Regions from separate parts of the Sphingobium phenoxybenzoativorans genome, predicted to be linked through region 3. Evidence: predicted binding sites of a transcription regulator. Region 3 holds the regulator's gene; each other region holds the start of a gene.
The links. Region 3 encodes LexA, which represses DNA repair genes until DNA is damaged. Its sites were predicted from a motif close to GTTCCNCNCTTGTTCT; they were not measured.
Positions count from the first base shown of each region.

Region 1: recA (recombinase RecA) is a predicted target of LexA. The motif match lies at 2,533-2,548, and genes of this name have one in related genera.
Region 2: KFK14_RS11725 (ATP-dependent helicase) is a predicted target of LexA. The motif match lies at 1,831-1,846, and genes of this name have one in related genera.
Region 4: KFK14_RS13510 (ImuA family protein) is a predicted target of LexA. The motif match lies at 1,809-1,824, and genes of this name have one in related genera.

Region 1 is NZ_CP073910.1:2,770,337-2,774,534, forward strand. Features, by position in the region: gene KFK14_RS13635 (glutathione S-transferase family protein) at 1-321, opposite strand, end outside; gene KFK14_RS13640 (class I SAM-dependent methyltransferase) at 318-1,160, opposite strand; gene recA (recombinase RecA) at 1,384-2,460, opposite strand; gene KFK14_RS13650 (response regulator) at 2,580-2,942, opposite strand; gene KFK14_RS13655 (hybrid sensor histidine kinase/response regulator) at 3,028-4,198, opposite strand, start outside.
Region 2 is NZ_CP073910.1:2,405,554-2,409,751, forward strand. Features, by position in the region: gene KFK14_RS11725 (ATP-dependent helicase) at 1-1,827, opposite strand, end outside; gene KFK14_RS11730 (GFA family protein) at 1,932-2,324, shown strand; gene KFK14_RS11735 (Fe-S oxidoreductase) at 2,454-2,912, shown strand; gene rsmD (16S rRNA (guanine(966)-N(2))-methyltransferase RsmD) at 2,990-3,532, opposite strand; gene KFK14_RS11745 (pseudouridine synthase) at 3,599-4,198, opposite strand, start outside.
Region 3 is NZ_CP073910.1:2,540,272-2,544,469, forward strand. Features, by position in the region: gene trpC (indole-3-glycerol phosphate synthase TrpC) at 1-128, shown strand, start outside; gene moaC (cyclic pyranopterin monophosphate synthase MoaC) at 125-598, shown strand; gene KFK14_RS12400 (molybdopterin molybdotransferase MoeA) at 609-1,793, shown strand; gene lexA (transcriptional repressor LexA) at 2,080-2,754, shown strand; gene KFK14_RS12410 (ComEC/Rec2 family competence protein) at 2,751-4,198, opposite strand, start outside.
Region 4 is NZ_CP073910.1:2,742,485-2,746,682, forward strand. Features, by position in the region: gene KFK14_RS13505 (Y-family DNA polymerase) at 1-942, opposite strand, end outside; gene KFK14_RS13510 (ImuA family protein) at 989-1,801, opposite strand; gene rpmE (50S ribosomal protein L31) at 2,019-2,243, opposite strand; gene fabZ (3-hydroxyacyl-ACP dehydratase FabZ) at 2,357-2,842, opposite strand; gene KFK14_RS13525 (OmpH family outer membrane protein) at 2,849-3,502, opposite strand; gene bamA (outer membrane protein assembly factor BamA) at 3,502-4,198, opposite strand, start outside.

The DNA.
Region 1 (4,198 bases), 230 kb from region 3:
CGGCATCATCGATCCTTCGGCATAATGCAGGAACTGCCGGTATCGCAGCACCGTCTCGCGATGCGGCGGCGGCCCCAGCCTGCCATCCGCCTTTTCCACCAGATATTCGACGATCGCGCCGGTCTCGGCAAGGATCAGGCCGTCATCCTCGATCACCGGCGATTTGCCCAGCGGATGCACCGCCTTCAGCTCCGGCGGGGCGCGCATCGTGCGGGGATCGCGCTCATAGCGCTTGACCGTGTAGGGAAGCTCCAATTCCTCAAGCAGCCACAGCACGCGCTGGGAGCGGCTATTTTCCAGATGATGGACAATGATGGTCATGCCGATGCCTTTCGCGCTGTCCATATCCAGGCGGCTGCGGGAAACCGCACCACGCCTCCGGCGAGATGCGCGGCGCAGAAATCCTGCAGCCGCCGTAGGAAGGTCGCGCGCGCCTCGCCCGAAATCGACGCCAGGGCGCGAGCGGCGGGGCCGATCCGCTGGAAATAGGACATGGCGTCGGCGACGGGGTCATGGCCCGCGCCTGCGACATAGGGGAAGTCCACCGGCTCGGCGGCGGCCTGGGTCCATCCCGACGCAGCCAGTAGATGCTCGACATGGGCGGGATCGGCAAAGGCGAACGGCCCCGGCGCGCCAGGCGGTGGAACCGGGGCGGTCATATCAGGCAGCAGCGCGCCGATCCCGCTCGCCCAGCGATTTTCCTCGACGCTGCGAAAGCAGGAGAAGATCAGGCTCGCTCCGGGCCTTGCGCTTTGCCGGAGATTTTCGAACGCCGCGACAGGATCATCGAAGAACATGACGCCATGCCTGGAAAACAGCATGTCGGGAACAAAAGCCGGGTCGCGCCACCGGCTGGCGTCGGCGACGGCAAAGGCGATGCGCGGCGCGCCCCCGGCCCTTGCACGGGAAATGCCGACCAATGCCTCCGATATGTCGATACCCAGCAACCGGGCTCCGGATACGCCATCGGCAAGGGCCAGCGTCGTGCTGCCTGCGCCGCAGCCGATATCCAGAATGGCCCGTACATCGTTGCGATAAGCGATATCGACTGCACGATCGATCAGCAGGCGGTGCAGCCCTTCAAATGTCCGGTCGGTTCGAAGCCATTCATCGGCCCAGACATCGCCTGTCTTGCCCTGCCAATCCTGCATGAGAGTCATAGGTCATGCCTTTCCGCGCCGGGTAGCCGAGGCGAGGGATGCCTGAGCAGCCTCTGTATGACAATGGCTCTTTCCCGAAAGTGAGCTGGGCCGGGCAATAGCGGGACGATAAAAGGCCCGCCGGCTGGGGTAGCGCGGGCGGGCCTTTTCGGATCGTGAAGCCTGAAGGTCAGGCGAAACTGCGGTACGTCATACCGGCTGTACGGGCCGGCGGCGCGTTCCGCTATTCGCCGTCATCCTCCGCTTCGGGTCCTGTCATCATCGCTTCCGCGACGGCTTCCGTCTTGGCCCGCACCGCCTTTTCGATGCGGTCAGCCATTTCCGGATGTTCCTTGAGGTATATCTTGGCGTTCTCGCGACCCTGCCCGATGCGGACAGAATCGCAGGAGAACCATGCGCCGGACTTCTCAACGATTCCCGCCTTCACGCCCAGATCGAGTATCTCGCCGATCTTGGAAATGCCCTCGCCATACATGATGTCGAATTCGACCTGCTTGAACGGCGGAGCGACCTTGTTCTTCACCACCTTCACCCGCGTCGCATTGCCGACAATATCGTCGCGATCCTTGATCTGGCCGGTGCGGCGAATGTCCAGACGGACGGAGGCGTAGAATTTCAGCGCATTGCCGCCGGTCGTGGTTTCCGGGTTGCCGTACATCACGCCGATTTTCATGCGGAGCTGGTTGATGAAGATCACCATGCAGCGCGAACGGCTGATCGAACCGGTCAGCTTGCGCAGCGACTGGGACATGAGGCGCGCCTGCAGGCCGACATGGCTGTCGCCCATCTCGCCCTCGATTTCCGCCCGCGGCACCAGCGCCGCCACGGAGTCCACCACCAGCACATCAATGGCGTTGGAGCGCACCAGCGTATCGGTGATCTCCAGCGCCTGTTCACCGGTGTCGGGCTGGGAGACGATCAGTTCGTCGATATTGACGCCCAGCTTCTTGGCGTAAACCGGATCCAGCGCATGCTCGGCGTCGACAAAGGCGGCCGTACCGCCATTCTTCTGCGCCTCTGCAATGACATGCAGCGCCAGCGTCGTCTTGCCGGAGCTTTCCGGCCCATAGACCTCGATCACGCGGCCACGCGGCAAACCGCCAACGCCCAGCGCGATGTCGAGGCCAAGCGATCCGGTCGAGATCGCCTCCACCTGCATGGTTTCCTTCGAGCCCAGCTTCATTGCCGAACCCTTGCCGAAGGCGCGATCGATCTGGGCGAGCGCCGCCTCCAATGCTTTCTGTCTGTCCATTGTCCCCGTCTTCTTATCGGAATCGATGAGTTTCAGCATTGCGGTCATCGGCCTATCCCCTGTCAAGCGGATCACGCCATTATCGGCGTTCAAATAGCGATGTACCGGATTTGTTCACTTGGAACAATAGGAGAACGAAAATTATTTACGCTGCGTCCAAACGGCCGCTACCCAGCCGTTTCCAGCAGTTTTTCTAGGACGCGCTCGACCGAACCCATGGTGAACGGCTTGGCCAGCGTCATGCGGTCGGCAAATTGCGTCGGCACATCGTCCGCGCTGCCGCCGGTGGCGAATACGAACGGAATCCCCCGCCCGGCGAGTATCTCAGCGACCGGCCATGATTTTTCGCCGCGCAAATTGCAGTCGAGCACGGCGGCGTCGAACTCCGCGTTGCGCGCCAGATCGCATCCTTCCTGCAATGTTCCGGCAACGGCGTGGAGACGATAGCCGAGCGCGTCGAGGAAATCCTCCAGCATCATGCCGATCATGGCTTCGTCTTCAACGACAAGAATCGACTTGGCAGCGCTCATAGGCCCCTGTTGCATGCCTGTCCTTGACATTGGGCTAACGCAAAGCCGACGGCATTCCTAGTCTTTTCAGCTTGATCCAAATATATCAGGAAACAGCGGCGCCTGCGCCCATCGCGTCGCGCGCGGCCTCCGCCAACTGGCTTACTGAGAAAGGCTTGGGCAGGAAAGCGACATTGGCGATGTCGATCGATTTCCGAAGCTGCTCCTCGGCATAGCCGGACATGAACAGCACCGGCAGGTCGGGATGCGTCTTGCGCGCATGGCTGACCATTGTCGGCCCGTCCATATTCGGCATGACGACGTCGGAGATCAGCAGGTCGATGGTCTCTCCACCCCGCGCCAGCACCTCCAGCCCCTGTTCGCCGTCGGCGGCGGTCAGCACCGTATATCCCTGCCGGCTGAGCGCGCGCTCCGCCACGGCGCGGACCATATCCTCATCCTCGACGAGCAATATGGTGCCGGTGCCCCATGTCTCGCCGCGCTTGTCGGCGATGCGCGGCTTGTCCGCTGTCCGTTCGGGCGTCACGGCGGCGTGCACCGGCAGGTAGATCACGAAGCTCGCCCCGCGCCCGGCCTCGGATTCGGCGAAGATGAAGCCGCCCGACTGCTTCACGATGCCATAGACCGTCGACAGGCCCAGTCCCGTGCCCTTGCCCACTTCCTTCGTCGTGTAGAAAGGCTCGAAAATCTTGGAGATGACGTCAGGCGGAATGCCATGCCCGGTGTCCGACACCCGGAGCGCCGTGTAATCGCCGATGGGCAATATGTCGCTCCGCATCTCACGGACGCGCGCCGCCGGAACCGCATAGGTCTGGATATTGACGGTGCCGCCATTAGGCATGGCGTCGCGCGCATTGACGGCCAGATTGACGATCACCTGCTCCAACTGGCCGGGATCGGCGCGCACCGGGCCAAGGCTGCGGCCGTGGCTGACCTCCAGCTTCACATTCTCACCCAGCAGCCGGTTGAGCAGGTTGGATACGTCGGCCACAATATCGGGAAGCTGCAGCACCTGCGGCCGCAAGGTCTGCTGGCGCGAGAATGCCAGCAACTGCCGGGTCAGCCCCGCCGCGCGGTTGCTGTTCGACTTGATCTGCTGGATGTCGTCATAATCGCTATCGCCGGGCGTATGGCGCATCAGCATCAGGTCGCAATGGCCGATGATGGCCGTCAGGATATTGTTGAAATCATGGGCGACGCCACCGGCAAGCTGGCCGATCGCCTGCATCTTGGTCGCCTGCGCCACCTGCCGCTTC
Region 2 (4,198 bases), 130 kb from region 3:
CCGCGCCCGCGTGATCGCGACATAGGCCAGCCGCCGTTCTTCCTCCAACGACGCCAGGCCGCCCTCGTCCAGCGCGCGCTGGGAAGGGAATATGCCTTCCTCCCATCCGGCCAGGAACACCGTGTCGAACTCCAGCCCCTTGGCGGCGTGGATGGTCATGATCGTGACCTTGCGCTCGTCCGCCTGCGCCTCATTGTCCATGACGAGGGAGACATGCTCCAGGAAGGCGCCCAGCGTCTCATATTCCTCCATCGCGCGGACAAGCTCGTTGAGGTTTTCGAGACGGCCGGACGCCTCAACCGTGCGCTCGGCCTGAAGGACGGTCGTATAGCCGCTCTCGTCCAATATCTGCCGCGCCAGCTCCGGATGCGGCAACTGGGCCGCCTTGTCCCGCCAGCGCGCCAGATCGCCGACGAAATTGCCCAGCGCCCGCCGCGCTTGCGGCGTCAGTTCATCGGTATCGATGATCCGCGCGGCGGCGAAGGTGAGGGGGATGCCCTCCGCCCGCGCCAGCCGGTGCAGCTTCTCCACCGCCTTGTCGCCCAGGCCGCGCTTGGGCACGTTGATGATCCGCTCGAACGCCAGGTCGTCGGCGGGCTGGTTCACCAACCGCAGATAGGCGAGCGCATCGCGGATTTCCGCCCGCTCGTAGAAGCGAAAACCGCCGACTATGCGATAGGGCATGCCGATCTGGATGAAGCGGTCCTCAAATTCGCGGGTCTGGTGCTGCGCGCGGACAAGGATGGCGACATCGTCCAGCGTGCCGCCATTGCGCTGATGGCTTTCAATCTCGTCGCCGACGCGCCGGGCTTCCTCCGGTCCGTCCCACACGCCCAGCACCTGGACCTTCTCACCCTCCGCCTCGTCGGTCCACAGGGTCTTGCCCAGCCGCCCGCCATTCTCCGCGATCACGCCCGAAGCGGCGGCCAGGATGTGGGGCGTGGAGCGGTAATTCTGCTCCAGCTTCACGATCTTCGCGCCGGGGAAATCCTTCTCGAACCGCAGGATGTTGGCGACCTCCGCCCCGCGCCAGCTATAGATGGACTGATCGTCATCGCCCACGCAGCAAATATTCTTGCGCTCCTGCGCCAGCAGGCGGAGCCAGAGATACTGGCTGCTATTGGTGTCCTGATATTCGTCCACCATGATGTAGCGGAACCGCTGTTGATAGTGCGCCAGCACCTCCCGGTCGGTCTTGAGCAGGGTCAGCATATGAAGCAGCAGATCGCCAAAGTCGCAGGCGTTGAGCGCCAGCAACCGCGCCTGATAGGCCGCATAAAGCTTCTGCCCCTTGCCATTGGCGTAATGCTCGCTCTCGCCGGCATCGACCTCGGCGGGCGTCATGCCCCGGTTCTTCCACCGGTCGATCAGCCCGCCCAATTGGCGCGCGGGCCAGCGCTTCTCGTCGATGCTCTCCACCTGGATAAGCTGTTTGAGCAGGCGCAACTGGTCGTCCGTGTCCAGGATGGTGAAATTGCTCTGCAAACCCACCAGTTCGGCATGACGGCGCAGCATCTTCGCGCCCACGCTATGGAAAGTGCCGAGCCATGGCATGCCCTCCACCGCCGGGCCGATCATCCGCCCGACACGCTCGCGCATCTCCCGCGCGGCCTTGTTGGTGAAGGTGACCGACAGGATCTCGGACGGGAAGGCGCGCCGTGTCGCCACCAGATGCGCGAGTCGGGCGGTAAGCGCGGCGGTCTTGCCCGTGCCCGCGCCGGCAAGCACCAGCAACGGACCCTCCGTGGTCAGCACGGCCTCGCGCTGCGGCGCGTTGAGACCGTGCAGATAGGCGGGTTCGTCGGGAGTAAGGGAAGGCGCTGTCATAGCTGAACAATTAGGGAACGGTGAGCGATCGGGCAAGCCCGATGGCATTGCGCAGCGCTATGCTTTATGAGAACAAAACACGAATCAATATCAGGAGGATTGTCATGGCGACGGGACAGTGCATGTGCGGGGCGATCAGCTACACGGTGGAGGGGCAGCCGGAGCATAGCGCGCTTTGCCACTGCCGCGATTGTACGCGCAGCGCGGGCGCGCCGATGGTCGGCTGGGCGCTGTTCCCGGAGGATAAGGTGACGATCACGGGGACGCCGGTCAAATATCAGTCGTCGGAACATGCGACCCGGCATTTTTGCGGCATATGCGGCACTGGCCTGTTCTACACAAGCACGGCGATCTTTCAGGGAAAGATCGATGTTCAGACAAGCACGCTGGACGATCTCGACGCTTTCCCGCCCTTCGGCCATATCCAGATGGCTGAAACCGCCGGTTGGATGGCCGAGGCGCATACTCTGCCGAAGTTTGAGCGTTATCCTGGCTGATTGCGCGTAAACGGTCTGCGTCAGCTACGGCACGGCTGGTCGCGCGGGATAGTGGTTAAGGGAACGCAAGCGTCACGATTCCGGTTTTCTCTCCACCAACGGGGATCACACCCAGAGAGAGGAAAAACCATGAAAATAAGGCTTCTCATCGGCGCAGCCGCGCTCAGCCTATCCGCCGCCGCCGTGGCGCAGGACCAACCGGCCACGCCGCCCGCGCCACCGCCAGCGGCCAGTGATCCGTCGACGACCGCACCACCGCCGCCTCCGCCCGCCACCAATGACATGGGCGCAGCGCAGATGCCGCAGACCCAGACGCCCGCGCCGCCCCCTCCAGCGCCCCCGGCCGATCCCAACGCCGGTCAGCCGACAGGCGCAGTGCCGCCCGCGACTGGCATGACGCCCGCTGACCCTCGCGCGCCAAAGGACCCGGCGGCCCCGGTCGGCACATCGGCCAATCCGGTTGAGGTGGGCGGCAACGCCACGCCGCCGCCAGCCGCGCAGGCCGACTATCCGCTGTGCAGCAAGACGGTGCAGGATAGCTGCATCAATCCCGGCGAAGCGAAGAAGATGAAGAAGAAGCGGAAATAATCCGCCGGGTTTTGCAATCGGGGGTCAGGTTCCGGTCGAACCTGACCCCTGTTTATCATCCCGTTACCGGCTATTGTTCAGTCGCCGGCTGAACGCAGAATATGCAGCCGCGCCTTGCCGATGTCCCGCACCGCCTCCGCCGCAAAGCCCTTGACGTCGATCTCCTCGCGCCGGTCCGTTTCTATCGTGACCCAGGATGCCGGGCCGATCCAGCCCAGCCGCGCCAGCTTGTCCAGCGCCACCGCGCCCGCGCCCGTGCCATAGGGCGGGTCCATCATCACCAGGTCGAGCGGCGCGGGCGCGCTGCCCAGCGCTAGGACGGACGTCTGCCGCAGGTCCGGCCGGATGCCCAGCTTCTCCGCATTGGCGCGCAGGGCCGTCACAGCCTCCCGGTCCTGTTCCACGAATATGCAACTGCCCGCGCCGCGCGACAGCGCCTCCAGCCCCAATGCCCCCGATCCGGCGAACAGATCGGCGACGGCCAGCCCCTCGAAACTTCCCAGCCTGCTCGTCAGCATGGAAAACAGCGCCTCGCGCGTCCTGTCCGCCGTCGGCCGCGTCGCCTCGCCCTTCGGCGCAACCAGGGGACGCCCGCGCCACTGGCCAGAAATGATCCTCATTTCGGCCCCCTCATACGCCCGGAAATGATCCTCATTTCGGTCCCCTCATACGCCCAGAAATGATCTTCATTTCAGTCCCTTGCGGAAAACCACCAGGTCATGCTGCCGCACTTCCGTCACTGCGCCGGATGCCAGTTCTCCCAGTTCAAACGGACCATATTTCGTGCGGATCAACCGGCTGACCTGAAGGCCGAGATGCTCCAGCACGCGGCGCACCTCCCGGTTCTTGCCTTCCTTCAACGTCAGTTCGATCCATTTATTGTGGCCCGTGCTGCGTTCCAGATTGGCGTCGATCTGGCCATAACGCATGCCGTCAATCTCCACGCCCATCATCAGCTCCTCCAACTGCGTCTGGCTCACCTCGCCGAATGCGCGGGCGCGATAGGTGCGGGGAATGCCGGTCGAGGGCAGCTCCATCTGCCGCTTGAACTCGCCATCATTGGTCAGCAGCAGCAGACCCTCCGTGGTCATATCCAGCCGGCCGATCGGCATCACGCGGGGAAGATCCGTAGGCAACCGGTCATAGATGGTGGGCCGCCCGCGCGGATCGCGTTCCGTGGTCAGGCAGCCGCTCGGCTTGTGGAACAGGAACAGCCGGGCCGGGGCGGTCGCGCCGATCGCCTTTCCATCCACGGTCACGCCATGCAGCGAGTTCAGAAGGGTAGC
Region 3 (4,198 bases):
GCCTGACCTCCCATGCCGATCTCGCCGCTATGGCCGGGCATGACGTGCGCTGCTTCCTGGTTGGCGAGGCGCTCATGCGGCAAGCCGATGTCGAAGCGGCGACGCGCATGCTATTGACGGGGACATGAGCGGCCTCACCCATATCGACGCCGATGGCAGCGCGCGTATGGTCGATGTGTCGGCCAAGGATATGACCGTGCGCGAAGCGGTGGCGACCGGCCGGATCAGCATGTCCGCGGACGCCGCCAGGGCGATCGCCGATGGCCTGGTGAAAAAGGGCGATGTGCTTGCCGTCGCTCGCGTCGCCGGCATCATGGCCGCGAAAAAGACCGCCGACCTGATCCCGCTTTGCCATCCCCTGCCGCTCAGCGCAGTGACGGTGGAATTCGCGCTGGACGAAAGCGGCGTCACCGCGACCGCGACGGCGCGCATCGCCGCGCAGACAGGGGTTGAGATGGAGGCGATGACCGCCGTCTCCGTCGCCTTGCTGACCGTCTATGACATGGCGAAGGCGATGGACAAGGCCATGGTCATCGGCAATGTCCGCCTCCTTTCCAAGACCGGCGGCAAGTCTGGCGACTGGCGGGCGGAACCGTGAGCCTCCGCCCATGAGTTTGCTGCCCGTCACGGAGGCGCAAAGGCGATTGCTCGACGCGGCCCCCCCTCTGGGCGGGGAAACGACACCGCTGGACCAGTGCATCGGACGGTGGCTGACCGGGGATGTGCTTGCGCGACGCGACCAACCCTGGGCCGACCTGTCCGCCATGGATGGTTACGCCATCCGGCATTCTGACTTGCCCGGACCTTGGCAGGTCGCAGGCGAAAGCGCGGCGGGCGACGCCTCCCTGGCTCCTCTGAGCAGTGGACAGGCGATGCGGATTTTCACCGGCGCGCCATTACCGTCCGGCGCGGACATGGTGGTGATGCAGGAGGATGTGACCCGGACCGGCGACGTCATGCGGCTAGCTCCCGGCGTCACGCCGCGCGCGGGCGCGCATGTGCGCCGGGCCAGATCGGACTTCGCCATTGGCGACACGCTGATCGAAGGCGGCACCCGGCTCAATCCCGCCCATATAGCGCTAGCAGCGATCGGCGGATATGGCGCGCTGCCGGTCGGACGCAAGCCGCGGATCGCCATAATCTCCACCGGCAGCGAACTGGTCGAGCCGGGCGAGGATGCGCCGCCGGGCCGCCTGCCCGCGTCCAACGCTGTGATGCTGGGCGCTATGCTGTCCGCTTTCCCGTGCGAGGTGGAGCAGGTGGGGATCATCTCCGATTCGCTGGACATACTGACCCACGCCTTCATTCGTGCGAAAAGCGCCGACATCATCGTCACCACCGGCGGCGCGTCGGTTGGCGATCATGATCTTGTGCGCCCTGCTCTGGAAGCGGCCGGTGGCGCGATCGATTTCTGGAAAATCGCCATGCGCCCCGGCAAGCCGCTCATTTCGGGCAAGCTGGATTCCGCGCTTGTGATCGGGTTGCCCGGCAATCCCGTATCGGCATTCGCCACGGCGACGCTTTTCCTGCTGCCCGTCATCCGCAAACTTGCAGGCAGCATCTCTCCCCTGCCCGTGCCGCTTATGACGCCGCTCGGCGAGGCGATGGACGCCAACGCCAGTCAGCGCGACGCCTATCTCCGAGCCACCCTGACCGACGGCTCAGTGGCGGTATCGGGCGAACAGGATAGCGCGATGCTGCAATCGCTTGCGCGCGCCAATTGCTTTATAATTCGTCCTGCGGGCGTACCGGCTGCGCACGCTGGAACGCTTGTACCGGTCATCACCTTCTGACGCCTGATCCCGCGCAATGGGCTTTTATTGATATTGGGCCTTGCCGGGGAAGAAATCGCGGCGGCGCTCGTCGCCCAACTGGCGCTGGCGCTTCTCATACGGGTTGCGGCGGCGGTCTTCCACCTTGCTGCGTTGTTCTGGCATTTCTGGCTCCGCCGTCATCATGACCGGAAAAACCGCTATCCCGGCTTTCCGGTTCCGCGGGATGCGACGAAGCGTTGCCGCTTGACTTGCCACCATGTGTTTCCTATGCGTTCTGCATCCGTTCCATAAATGGTGACAGATCATGATGACGTCGAAACAACAGGAACTGCTCAGCTTCATTCACCGGCGGCTTGAGGAGGGTGGCGTGTCGCCTTCTTTCGAGGAGATGAAGGATGCGCTGGACCTGCGTTCCAAGTCCGGGATCCACCGATTGATCAGCGCGCTGGAGGAACGCGGCTTCATCCGCCGCCTGCCCAACCGGGCGCGAGCGCTCGAAGTGCTCAAGCTGCCGGAGGGCATGGAGCGGGCGAAGAAGCCCGCGCTGGTTGCAGCGCCCAAAGCGCCTGCGCCGATCATGCCGATCGCGGCCAATGATATCATCGAAATTCCCATGCATGGCCGCATCGCCGCCGGTGTGCCGATAGAGGCGATGGAGGGGCAGAATATGCTGTCTGTTCCCGCCGCGCTGTTGGGTGCGGGCGATCATTATGCTCTGGAAGTGGCCGGGGACTCCATGATGGAGGCTGGCATTCTCGACGGCGACTTCGCGCTGATCCAGAAGACCGACGTCGCGCGCGAGGGGCAGATCGTCGTCGCCCTGATCGACGAGAGCGAGGCTACGCTCAAATATTTCCGCCGCGAGGGCCCTCGCGTCCGGCTCGATCCGGCAAATTCGGCCTATGAGCCGCAGCTTTATGATGCGGCGCAGGTGCGCATCCAGGGTAAGCTTGCCGGGCTGCTGCGCCGGTATAATTAAGGCGCAACTTTTCCGGCCTTTTGGCGGGAATATTGTGAGAAATGCGAGGGCGACGTCATCCATGGATGGGCGTCGCCTTTTCGTTTCACGGTCTTTATCACGCCCTGCCGCAAATAGACGGCGACGCCGCCTGTCCGGCGAAGCATGGACCGGTCGATCTTCAGCCAGCGCGGATTGCAGGTGCGCGGCAACCGCCTTTCGCTGACCACGACGTCGGCGGCGGCGCAATCGCGCGCAAGCTGGCTGGCGGGAACCAGATCGAAACTGCGGGTCGCGAGCATTCGCCAGCGGCGTTCTCCTCGTACGATATCGACATTGCACAGGTCCCGGCTGCATCGCGCCGCCGGGATATCCGCAAAGGCGGCGAGTTCACCGTCATAGCCCGCGCTTTCCGAAAGCGCGTCCCGCACATAGTCGCCCGCCTTGTCACGTAATATCGCCATGCCGCCATCGGGCAGGCGTATGGCGACATGGCGTCCGTCGCCCGTCACCATAATGTCGGGTTTTGGCGTCATGGCGATCATGGCCGCGCCCGTCAGCACGGGCAGCAGGCCGATCCAGCGCGCCCGGCTCCGCCACAACAGGCACCAGAGACCGCCCGCCACCGTCAGCCCGAACGCCACGGAAGAAGTCGCAGGCGTCAGCGCGACCGCGCCGGGACTGGCGGCGACCGCGTGCGCGACAATGAGCAGGAGCGCCAGCGCCTTCTCCACGATCCACCAGGCCGGGAAGCCAAGCCCCGCAAGATCGAGAAACAGCGCCAGCGCCTCGAACGGCATGATGATGAAGGTGGTCAGCGGAATGGCGATAAGATTTGCGATCGCTCCAAGCATGCCCGCCTGGTGGAAATGGAACAGAGCGATCGGCATCAGGGCAATTTCAATCGCGAGGCCAGTCAGGAAAAGGCCCAGCAGCTGACGCAGAAATCGCACAGGCATCCCCTCCTCCCGCGCCGATACCAGCGCGCGGAACCGGGGATGTTCGCCAAGGGCGACAATCACGGTCACGGCCGTAAAGCTCATCTGAAAACTTGGACCGGCGACCGATTCCGGCCACAACAGCAATATGAACAGCGCGCCCGCCGCCACCAGCCGGAGCGTCAGAGAATCCCGGCCAAGCGCAAGGCCGCCCAGCACGAGCAACGCGGCGACGCAGGAGCGCACCGTTGGCACGTCCGATCCCGTCAGCAGGGTGTAGCCGATGCCCGCCGCAGCGCCCCCCGCGGCGGATAGAAGCAGCAACGGCCATCGCAGCGCCAGCCTTGAACTGAGCGCCAGCAGGCGGAGGATCAGGAAGATCACTGCGCCGATCAGCGCAGTGACGTGAAGGCCGCTGATCGACAGCAGATGGGCCAGACCGCTTCGCCGCATCGCTTCCGCATCGTCTTCGGGGATCGCTCCCCGATCACCGGTTGCAAGGGTTGCCGCGATTGCGCCCGGTCCGC
Region 4 (4,198 bases), 200 kb from region 3:
GCTGCGTTCCTCGCCCCCCTCCAACGCAAGCTGCGTCGGGCCAAGCGGTTCTGCGGCAGGGACGGCCAGCCGCACCAGATCGAACCCGAAACCAGGATCGATGGGATCGGACAGGCTGTCGATCCTCTCCCGGAACAGGCGCATCACCGCCTTGGGATCGCGCACCGGCAGGCTGGTCTCGACCCGCAGGGGAAAGGCCATGCCGTCGCTGCGGAAGAAAGTGGCGGCAAAACGGCGCCCACCCTGCCCCCGCTCGGCAAGCCGCCCGGCCGCTTCCCCCGCCAGTTCCTCCAGAACCGCAAGGGCATAGGCCGTGCGGGCGACCGGTTCGGGAAAGCGCCGCTCCAGGGCGATGGCCGGGGGCACATGGCGCGGGTCAAGCGGCCGGGCGGCCTCCCCCAGCAGGCGATGGAGCGCATCCACCGCCTCCGCCCCGAAGCGGGCCGCAAGCGCCGCGCTGGGCCGTGACGCCACATCCCCCACGGTCTTGAGGCCCGCCCGGCGCAGGGCCAGTTCGCTCTCATCCTCCAGCCGCAGGGCAGCGACCGGCAGGCGGCGGAGCGCGGACGCCTCGTCAGGCGCTGGCGCGGCGGGGAAGCGGGCAAGCGCATGCGCCGCCTCTGGCGTAGACCCCAGCGCATGACGCACGCGCATGCCGAAATGCGAAAGCCGCTCCAGGGCGTCATCGGCCAGTTCCTGCTCACCGCCGAACAGGTGCGCGCAACCAGTGATGTCGAGCGCCAGCCCATGCGGCGGGTCCAGGGCGGCCATCGGCGTATAGCGCCGCGCCCCGTCGCATAGCCGCTCCAGCCAGTCCTGATCGGCATAGGGATCACAATCGAACACGCGCAGTTCCGGAATGCGTGCGCGTGCGTCGGCAAGCGTCATGCCGGGGGAAATGCCAAGCGCCAGCGCATCGGCATCCACGGCCGACAGCCGCATCGCGCCCCGCACCTTTTCGACCGTGGCGGTTGGCAGGCCGCCCTGTTCAGCCGGTGGCGACCACCGTGCGGGTTCCGCTATCCGCAGCCGGTCCAGCGGCAGAAAGGGGAACCACAGCGCCAGAAAACGGCGGTTCGATGAAGCATCTTTGGTCACGATTCCACTCCAGCCGCCAGGCAAGGCCATCCGGCCCGGCGCGGCGGCGCAACAAGGCTATGTCGAAACTGCTGTGCCCCGGCGCATTGGCGGCCAGCGGGGCGGAGGGCGCGGCGGCGATGCGCCATCGCGTTTCTGCGGCGCTGGGCGACGGCTCGGCATCCAGCCGCAGAAGCAGGGCGGTCGTTCCCGCGCTTTCCGCCGCCAGGGTCAGGCGGCGGCTTGCCGTCAGGTCCAGAACCCCGGGATTTCCCCAGCATTCGATCACCACTGCGCACAGGACCGGGCACCGCAGCGCATCCGCCGCCGCCCGCAGCACCGTCGCATCGTCGGGCATCACGGCCAGCAGCATGTCGGCCGGGTCGATGCCCAGATCCGCAAGGCCGCGTCCATAGGGCATGCCCAACCGCCGCATCGCATCATCGGTCCGCAGCCAGAGAAAGCATCCTTTCCGCCGCCCTTCCGCCGGCGCATCATCGGCAAGCAGGGTCAGCAGAAGGGCGAAGGCGCTGGCGCTGCCCGCATCCTCCGGCTCGGCCCCGAACAGCTCATGCAAGCGGCCGCGCGCGAAGCCGCCGCCAATCGCCTTGTCCACCCCGGCATGGCCAGTGGCGAAACTGCCGCTGACGCGCCTGTTCCGCCCATCGCCGAGCCGTTCGATGCGCCGCCGGAGCGCCGCCAGGGTGGAGGACGAATCATGCACAATATATGTTCCCTATTTGTTCTATTCTGGACTTTCTTCCTTTCCTGTCAAGCGTGCGGCCTCTCATCTGCGGACAGGGCCAGTTACCCTGTTTAAACGCACCGTGCTCCTGCGAAAGTTCAGACGACGGTGGGACTGGGCTCCTGCTTTCGCAGGAGCACGCCGCAAACAAAAAAGGCGCCCGAAGGCGCCTTTCCCATTGTACCGGAAAACCGGATTACTTCTTCAGCGTCAGGCCGCCGAAACGCTTGTTGAAGCGCGCAACCTGGCCGCCCTGGTCAAGCTGACGCGTGCCGCCGGTCCAGGCCGGGTGCGACAGCGGATCGATGTCGAGCGCCAGCGTGTCGCCTTCCTTGCCCCAGGTGGTGCGGGTGCGGAAGGTGCTGCCATCGGTCATCTGAACCGTGACGAAGTGGTAATCGGGATGCGTATCGGCCTTCATGTTATGCTCCATAAATGGCCGGTTCCGACCGGCGCTGGATGCTGGAAATCTGTGCGAGCGGCGCGGTTAGCGGGTTTGCCGCGAAAATGCAAGCGGCCTGCCGCCGCCAACGCTCAGTCCTTGGGCGGGTCGGCGACCATGGCGACGCACTGCGCCTCCGCAGCCAGCTTGCCATTGACCATCGCCTTGCCGGAGAATTTGCAGACGGCGCCGCGTATCTGGGTGATTTCGATATGGAAATCGACCAGGCAGCCCGGCTCGATCGGCGCACGGAACTTCGCGCCCTCAATCCCCATGAAATAGACCAGCTTGCCCGATCCGCGCAGCCCAAGCGATTCGACCGCCAATATGCCCGCGGCCTGCGCGATCGCCTCGATAATCAGCACGCCGGGCATGATCGGCCGCCCAGGGAAATGACCCTGGAAAAAAGCCTCGTTGATCGATACCGCCTTTACCGCATGGATCGAGGTGTTGGGCACCATCGACACCACACGGTCGATCAGCAGCATCGGGTAACGGTGCGGCAGCGCCGCCATGACCCCCCGGATATCCAGGGGGCCAAGGTCGGCCGGAACGGCCGCGTCAGAACCGTCGGTCATCGGTTATCAGCGCGACTGGGGCTGCTGGCCGGGATTGGCGGGCGCGGCCTGCTGACCGGCCTGGCCCTGCTGCCCCGGCTGCCAACCGGCGGGCGGCGTGATGCTGACATTGGGCACCAGCGCATTGATCTCGGTCACGACGGCCGCCGTGATGTCGACGGTCGGCTGATAGGACACGGTCGCATCCGGCGCGAGCACCAGATCAACCTTCGCCTTCGTCATCGCAGTCTTGAGCGCATCGGACAGCTTGGCGCTGATCTGCTCCTCGACATATGCGTTGGCGAGTGCGATCGGCTGGCCCAGACGCTGCAATTCGGTCTGCGCATTCTGCTGGCTCTGCTGGAACTGCTCATACTGGGTCTGGAGCGCGGGGGTGGACTTGCCGCCCGCGGCCTTGACGCCAGCCTGCAGCGCTTCGCCCTTGGTCTTGAGGTCGGCATCAATGGCCGCCTTGCGCGTGTTGAAGGCGTCGATCTGCGCCTTGTACGTCGTCTGCATCTGCGTGCGGGCGGTGGTGTAGGCGGCGCTGGTGCCGACTGCGCGCTGCAGGTCGACGACGGCGATGCCCTGCTTCGACTGGGCAAGGGCGGGAGCAGCCGTCAGGGCGACTGCGGCGACGGGCGCAAGGCCAAGGGCCGCGGCTTTGAAAATGGTCTTCATCAGAATTGGGTTCCTACGTTGAAAGTAATAAGCTTGTTGTCGTCCCCTGGTTCCTTGAGCAGCGCCTTGGCGATGTCGATGCGGAACGGGCCGAAAGGCGAATTCCAGTTCACACCGAAACCAACGGAAAGGCGCGGCTTGAGCGTATCGCCCAAATATTCTTCCTCAAATCCGGTGCCGCTTACATGCGTGCCAGATGCGCAAATGGGATTGGAAGCCGTACCTGTAGCGCGCACGGTCGACGTTGTATTATCGGCAGCCGTAATCGAACAATAGCCGGGGAAATTGACCGTTGCAGGGTCTTTCAGACCTGCCACCGCACCAGCATCAACAAAAATAGACGGCCGCAGTCCCATCTCCCTAGCACCGGCGCCTAGCGGAATTTCCAGTTCAGCATGCGCCAAGTAATAGATCTTGCCGCCCAGAGCATCATCCGACCTGTTATTATTGCTTGCTGAGCGAACGCCGGTGATGACGCCATTATCTGTGACACTGTCGAAATAATAGCGCTTCACGCGCGGGCCGATGCCGCGAATGTCGAAACCGCGCATTTGCGGTTCGCCCAGGAAAAAGCGATCGGTCAGGCGGATCTTGTCGACCTCGGTCACGCCATCGGAGCTGAAGCGCTTGCCTTCCAGCGAATGGATGTAGCCGCCCTCGCCGCTGACCGAGAAAATGAAATTGCCCATCACGCGC